Regions from separate parts of the Allobosea sp. GW821-FHT10B12 genome, predicted to be linked through region 2. Evidence: riboswitches for the same ligand, from Rfam matches in the RefSeq annotation. Region 2 holds a riboswitch; each other region holds the start of a gene.

Region 1 (2,250 bases), 160 kb from region 2:
CAGCGATGGAAGGCAGTCATGACAGGGTCCAGACGAGGATGGCCGAGCGGCGATGGCAGGAGAGGCGCAGGCCGCCTTCGGTCGGCACAGCCTGCTTGCTGAGATGGGCGAGGAGCTCGGGCCGGCGCGGATCGCCCGGCGCCCAGCCGAGCCGGTCGGCCTGGAAGGCTGCGAAGCCTGGCAGGTCGCGCAGCACGAGCGAGAAGGTCCAGTCGATCGCATCCATCCGGTCGGGCTGGCTGCCCCCCAGCTTCGGCAGGACGAGGTCGATGCCGGGCGTCTTGTCCTCGCCATGCCATTCCCGCGGCAGGCAGGCGGCGAGGATCAACCCTTTCGGGCCCTTCTGCGCCGGCACGGCCCAGACGATCTGGCGGCGCGCCCATTGCCGACAGCGTGCGAGGAAGGCGAGCGGATCATGGAAATAGCCGGGCATCGTCGCCGCCAGCACGGTGTCGGCGGGCGCGCAGGCGACGCGCTCGTCCTCCCAGCCGAACGGGATGACGAGGGGCCGCTCCGGTCTGAGCGCGAGGCGCGCCTGCATCACCGGCGACGGCTCGATCGCCGTCCAGGCACGGCCGGGTTCGAGCAGCGCCGAGCCGAGCTGGCCGCCCCCGGCCCCGATATCGACGAGATCGCCAATGTCCGAAGCCAGACGGCAAATGAGCGGCGCCACATGTGCCGCATAATCCGAGGTGTCGATCGCGCTGGCATAGAGCGCGAGCGGGTCGAGCGGACTGTTGTTCTGCCCGGCGGAGATAGGGAAAGCAGAGGTCATGACGCGTCTAAGCACGATATGTTATATCATTACAATACACTCGGCTTGTGAAAGGCGTGCCCGGCCCTGTTCGAGACCAGGCCTCGCAGCCTGCGCTTTCATGCATCGTCACCGTCGTCAGCCCCTCGCTGTGCGCAACAGGGCTGCTTGGGAGCGCGGCAATGACGGCGGCGGAAGCGGCCGAACATGCCAGCGATCCGCCGGACACCCCGCCCGCGCGACATCAATACGCCGTCGGGGCAGGTCTCCTGGCTCGCGGATCAGCGCTCCCGACCGTCTTCCCAGCGCGAGCGCCAGTGACGTTGTGATCGGAAACTCACCGCTTACAGTTGCGGGGGCAGCTCCGGATTGGGCGCGAACGCCGCACCGGATTCCCTCTTAGCTTCGGATCGCTCCGAAGACCTCGACGCGCATCAACCTATATGGCGCGATTGTGGCGTCAACCCAGGACGCGAGTTGTTCGAGGCCGGCAGTCGGGTGATGTTGAAACTGTCGCCGCAGGCGCTGCATTGGCGATCGGCATGATTGAGCGGCCGGCGCGGCCGCTACCTGCTCGGCGCGGGCCTTACCTTGGCGCGCGCCTGCCGCACGAGCGGCGACAGCACTGACGCATCCGCCTCGAAGCCGGTGCGGAACTCCTCGCGCATGCGCTTCGTCCAGAACTGGTTGATGTGGTCGGCGATCGCGGCGACCGCCTGCTCGTCCGGATAGGACTTGAAGAAATCGCCGATCTGGTTGGCCATGAAGGCGAGCTTGGCGAGATGCTCGCCGGCATGGTCATGGCTCATCGTTTCGGCGCTCATAACCTCTGTCATCTCGCTATGCTCTCCACGCTGTCAGCGAGGCGTCCGGCGAAGACGGTCGCGGAATCGGAACGCGCGATGCAGACCAATGTCAGGCCGAGCGCGTTCGCCCGCTCGATCGCCAGCGAGGTCGGCGCCGAGATCGCGACCAGGGTGCCGGCGCCGAAGATCGCCGTCTTCTCGACCATCTCGAAAGAGGCGCGGCTGGTGACCAGCACGAAACCGTCGCTCGCGTCATGGCCGGCGCGCAGGCGAGCGCCGATCAGCTTATCGAGGGCGTTGTGACGCCCGACATCCTCACGCACCGCCAGGATCGCGCCGCCGCGATCACACCAGGCAGCGGCATGGACCGAGCGGGTCAGGCGGTTGAGTTGCTGATGGTGGTCAAGCTCGGAGAGCGCCCTGGCGATCGCTTCCGCTGCGATCGGAGTACCCGCACGGCATGCGGCCTGCGCAGTCGGCAGATCGGTCAGGGTCTCGACGCCGCAGAGGCCGCAGGCGGTGCGGCCGGAGAGATTGCGGCGGCGCGCCAGATGCTCGCGGAAACGGCCGGGGGCCAGTTCGACGCTCGCAACAATGCCTTCGTCCTGCGGCGCCACCGAGATCGACCTGATCTCGTCGATGCCGCGGATGATGCCCTCGGTCAGGGAGAAGCCGGCGACGAAATCCTCG
Region 2 (2,250 bases):
AGCGGGTTGCGCAGCAGCGCCTGCAGGATCGCCCCCGAGAGCGCCAGCGCTCCGCCACAGAGCCCAGCCATCAGTGCCCGGCTCAGGCGATAGTCGAAGATCACACCCTGCTGGATCGCGCTCACCGGAAAATCGAGATTGAACAGCCCGTTGCCGAGCGCCCGCAGCGCGGTGCTCAGCGGGATGCGCATCTCGCCGATCGTCACCGCCAGCGCCACCGAGATGGTGAGCGCGATGAGCGAGGCCAGCCCGATCGCGATCCGCGCCGGCCAGTTCGGGCCGTGGGCGGCGTGACTCAAGGGGAAAGGCCGAAGCCGGAGATCGCCTTGGCGAGCGTCTCGATGCCGTCGACCGTGTCGAGCCCGGCGCGGGTCGCCCCGACATCGAGGACCACGATGCGATTGTTCTTCACCGCATCGAGCTTGCTGGCGACGGGATCGGTCTTGAGGAAGTCGAGCTTCTTCTCGATGTCGTCGGCTGGGAAGCGACGGCGATCCATCTTCACCGTGACGATCACCGCCGGATTGGCACCGGCAATGCTCTCCCAGCCGACCAGCGGCCATTCCTCATTGGTGGTGATGATGTTGCGGGCGCCGAGCTTCGACAGGATATAGGCGGGCACGCCGTTCTTGCCGGCCATGAAGCCGTCGCCCTTGATGTCGCGGCTGGAGAACCAGACCACGACCGGCACGTCCCTGGCCTTGAGGCTGGCGACCGCTGCGACCGCCTTGTCTTCGCGCGCCTTCAGCTCGGCGACGAGCGCCTCGGCGCGGTCCGAGACGTCGAAGATCTGTCCGAACTCGCGGATGTTGCGATAGACCAGCTCCATCGTGAACATCTGGGTGCGCACGCCATCGCCCGCGCCGGAATTGTCCTTGCCGACGCAATCGGTCGGCGAGACGTAGGTCGGCACCTTCACCCCCGCGAACTGGTCGCGCTTGCCGACAATGCCGTTCGGCCCGACATGCCATTCAAACATCGCGGTGACGAGGTCGGGCTCCTGCGCCAGCACCGCCTCGAAGCTCGGATCGTTGTCGGCGAGGCGCTTCACCTTGGCGTTGACCGCCTCATAGGGCTTGGCGACCGGCGAGAACCAGACCGCCGTGCCGACGACGCGGTCACCGAGGCCGAGTGCGTAGAGGATCTCGGTCTGCGTCTGCCCGATCGCGACGACGCGTTTGGGCGGGGCGGCGAAAGTCACGCTCTCGCGACAGTTCTCCAGCGTCAGCGGATACTGCGTCGGTGCTGCGAACGCCGCGCCCGCGACGAGGGAGCCGAGGAGCCCAGCGATTGGCAGTCGGAGACGGCGAGCGAACTGGTGCAGGGTCGGCACAGAAGCAACCTTGATTGTTACAATGTTGCATTTCTGATAGGACTGGCTGCGCTCAGCCGTCAAGTTCCCCGCGATGGCGCGGGCGGCAATCTGCATGAACATGGATCTCATCGCTCCCCGAGATGACGGCAGGAGAGCTGCGCAGCGGCGTGGATGGATGGAGCACATAGCCGCCATCGACACACAGCTCCGGAACACCCCGTCCGAAAGACGTTTTCGACGACCGGGGCAGGTCTCCTGGCTCGCGGGTCGGTGCCGCTTCCGCCCGGCCTTCCCGGCGCGATATGCGCCAGTGGACGATGGGCGGAGAGCTCGCCGCTTACAGTTGCGGGGGCAGCCTCGGCTTCGGCGCAAGGCGCCTCACCGAATTCCCTCTTAGCTCCGGGAGCAACCCGGAGAACCTCGATCGCGGCCCAACCTATATGGGCGCGCCGTACCGTCAAGCACTGTTCGGAAATGCCACCATCAGCGCCATCGAACTGGTGCGATCGCGCTGCCAGTTCAATGCCATGCCTATTCCCAGCTCAGCGCGCCGCCGTTCTGGTATTCGATGACGCGGGTCTCGAAGAAGTTCTTCTCCTTCTTGAGGTCCATCGCCTCGCTCATCCAGGGGAACGGGTTCTCGGTCTCGGCAAAGACGGGGGTGAGGCCGAGCTGGCCGCAGCGGCGGTTGGCGATGAAATGCATGTACTGCTCGCAGAGCGCGGCATTCAGTCCGAGGAAGCCCCTCGGCATGGTGTCGCGGCCATAGGCCGCCTCGAGCTCGGCCGCATCGCGGATCATGCCGCGGACCTCGTCCTGGAAGGCCTTGGTCCAGAGATGCGGGTTCTCGATCTTGATCTGGTTGATGACGTCGATGCCGAAGTTCAGGTGGATGCTCTCATCGCGCAGGATGTACTGATACTGCTCGGCGATCC
Region 3 (2,250 bases), on a different contig from region 2:
CACGCCCTTGCGGAACGAGACGGGTCTTTCTTTCCAGGGAACGATGCCGTTGGCGCTGGCAGCGAATTTCTCCGCCCCGCTGACGATCTCGTCGAGATGAAGATCGGCGTCGAGATCGCCGATCAGATAGGTCCATTTGCCCTCGGCCGCGAGCGCGATCGTGCAGGGTCGCTTACAGACGGAGAGGCATTCGACCGGGACGACGGCGATGCCACTGCCGGCCAGGCGTTCGTCGAGCAGCGCCGCGAGGCCGATGCCCGGCTGGTCGTAGCCTTCCGGGAGATCCTCGCGCTGGCGCCGGCAGACGGTGCAGACATGGATGGTACAGCCCGGCTTCAGCCGGGCATCAGTCGCGAGGGCGAGATCGCCTTCGAACATCAAAAACGCCTCCTTGTTCTGGCGCGGTCGTCGCCGGCCGCGCGAGGCGTCAGGCCGCAGCCGTCGCGGCGCTACGACGAGCAAGCCAGGGCCAGAGCACGCCGACGACAAAGCCGGTGACGAGCCAGAGCGCGGCCTGGATGGCGAGCGAGAGCGCGGCGAAATGGGCGGCGATTTCGGCCGGCACCTTGCTTTCCGGCGCGGCCGGGTGCGGTGCGCCGATCAGGTGCGGCAGCAGCAGCGCCAGCACGGCGAGCGCCCGCGCCCAGGAGGCCTCGACGCGCAGGAAGACGAAGAGCGCGCCGGCCGTGACAACCGCCGTCAGCAGCCACCAGAGCTGGCGCTGCTGCAGCTCGGCTGCGGCCGAGCCGGGCAACTCAGGCGCCAGCCCCATTGCCGGAGCGAGACCGAAGGCAAGGAAACCGCAGATAGCCCAGGCGAGCGCCCGGCGCTGGTCGATGTGTTCGTTTGCGGCGATCATTCCGGCGAGGAGCAGTGCGGCAAAGCCGATCGCGGTACCGATCGTTACCAGGCTGGTGAAGGCGGTGCGCTGCAAGCCGTCCTGCGGCTTCCATTCATGCTCGCCGGTATGGTCCGCCCCGGCTTTCGGGTCGTTATGGGCGAGAATGATCTGGGCGTCGCCCGAGAAGGCAGCCTGCATCGGCCCCGGCTGCGACCGCAACGCCGCCTCATAGGTCTCGGCCTTGAGGATCAGCGGGGTGGTGGTGACGTGCTGGAGCGCCGAGATCAGCAACCCAGCCAGAAGCCCGGCCAGGATGCTGACCGTGAGAACACGCGTGACCATGTGCTTCCCCTCAGTGGCAGGGGAAGGCGAGGCCGTGACGGGTGTCGTGCGCCGCGTTGTGGACAGTGGACGAGGCGGCGAAGCCGACGGTGTAGATCAGCACGAAGCCGAGGATCAGCGCGGCGACGACGGCTTTCGCGCGCTCCGAAACGCTGGCCTGGCTGGTGACGGTAGCCGTATTCATCTGGTTCTCCTTGGCCACCCCACCGGCAGCCTGCTGGACGACATCGAATGACGGCAGGTCTCCTGGCTCACGGCTCGGTGTCCTGCTCCGCCTTCCCGGGGAAACCCAGTGGCCGATGGCGCAGGACGCGCCGCTTACAGTTGCGGGGGCAGCCGCGGCCTTTCACCGCGTTCCCTTTTCACCTCGTTGTCGAGGCACCGTCACCGACGATCATTAGCCACAGGCGCGGTGCTGTGCAATGCACGCGTCTATCTGAAAGCGAATGGCAGTCATGACCCGTCCCCCGCTCACACTCGTCCTCGGTGGCGCCCGTTCCGGCAAGAGCCGCCATGCCGAGGCGCTGATCGAGGCGCTGCCGGCGCCCTGGACCTATATCGCGACAGCCCAGGCCTATGACGACGAGATGCGCGCCCGCATCGCCGAGCATCGCGCCCGCCGCTCGCGTGACTGGCAGACGGTCGATGCCCCGGTGGCGCTGCCCGAGGCGATTCGCAACGCGCCGGCGGGGCAGCCGATCCTCGTCGATTGCCTGACGCTCTGGCTGACCAATCTGCTGCTCGCCGAGCGTGACATCGCGATCGCGACCGGCGAGCTCGTCGCCGCCTGCCGCGAGGCGAGCGCGCCGGTGGTGCTGGTCTCGAACGAGGTCGGGCTCGGTATCGTGCCGGACAATGCGCTCGCGCGGCGCTTCCGTGACGAGGCCGGCCGCCTGCATCAACGCCTTGCGGCGCAGGCCGGGCGCGTGGTCTTCATGGTTGCCGGATTGCCGATGCAGGTGAAGTAGCGATGGACGAAACTGACGACGCGGCCCGCCACAAGGCGAAGATGGAAAAGCGCAAGGCGGTGCAGGACGCCGAGGTCGCGGGCAAGACGCTGGAAAAGG

What was found. A riboswitch is a leader RNA that binds a small molecule or an ion and turns the genes downstream of it on or off. The one in region 2 is predicted to bind cobalamin.
Region 1: linked by a shared signal. The riboswitch ahead of AC07O0_RS22235 (class I SAM-dependent methyltransferase) and the one ahead of AC07O0_RS21445 (ABC transporter substrate-binding protein) in region 2 are both predicted to bind cobalamin.
Region 3: linked by a shared signal. The riboswitch ahead of AC07O0_RS17280 (CbtB domain-containing protein) and the one ahead of AC07O0_RS21445 (ABC transporter substrate-binding protein) in region 2 are both predicted to bind cobalamin.

What each region holds. Positions count from the first base shown of each region.
Region 1 covers NZ_JBWKNL010000006.1:442,440-444,689, reverse strand. Annotated here, with positions in the region: gene AC07O0_RS22240 (TonB-dependent receptor) at 1-20, opposite strand, end outside; gene AC07O0_RS22235 (class I SAM-dependent methyltransferase) at 17-775, opposite strand; cobalamin riboswitch at 997-1,195, opposite strand; gene AC07O0_RS22230 (formate dehydrogenase subunit delta) at 1,321-1,578, opposite strand; gene fdhD (formate dehydrogenase accessory sulfurtransferase FdhD) at 1,587-2,250, opposite strand, start outside.
Region 2 covers NZ_JBWKNL010000006.1:283,903-286,152, forward strand. Annotated here, with positions in the region: gene AC07O0_RS21440 (FecCD family ABC transporter permease) at 1-299, opposite strand, end outside; gene AC07O0_RS21445 (ABC transporter substrate-binding protein) at 296-1,324, opposite strand; cobalamin riboswitch at 1,544-1,753, opposite strand; gene AC07O0_RS21450 (ribonucleotide-diphosphate reductase subunit beta) at 1,847-2,250, opposite strand, start outside.
Region 3 covers NZ_JBWKNL010000004.1:550,973-553,222, forward strand. Annotated here, with positions in the region: gene AC07O0_RS17270 (DUF1636 family protein) at 1-378, opposite strand, end outside; gene AC07O0_RS17275 (CbtA family protein) at 428-1,183, opposite strand; gene AC07O0_RS17280 (CbtB domain-containing protein) at 1,194-1,367, opposite strand; cobalamin riboswitch at 1,403-1,583, opposite strand; gene cobU (bifunctional adenosylcobinamide kinase/adenosylcobinamide-phosphate guanylyltransferase) at 1,639-2,151, shown strand; gene cobO (cob(I)yrinic acid a,c-diamide adenosyltransferase) at 2,154-2,250, shown strand, end outside.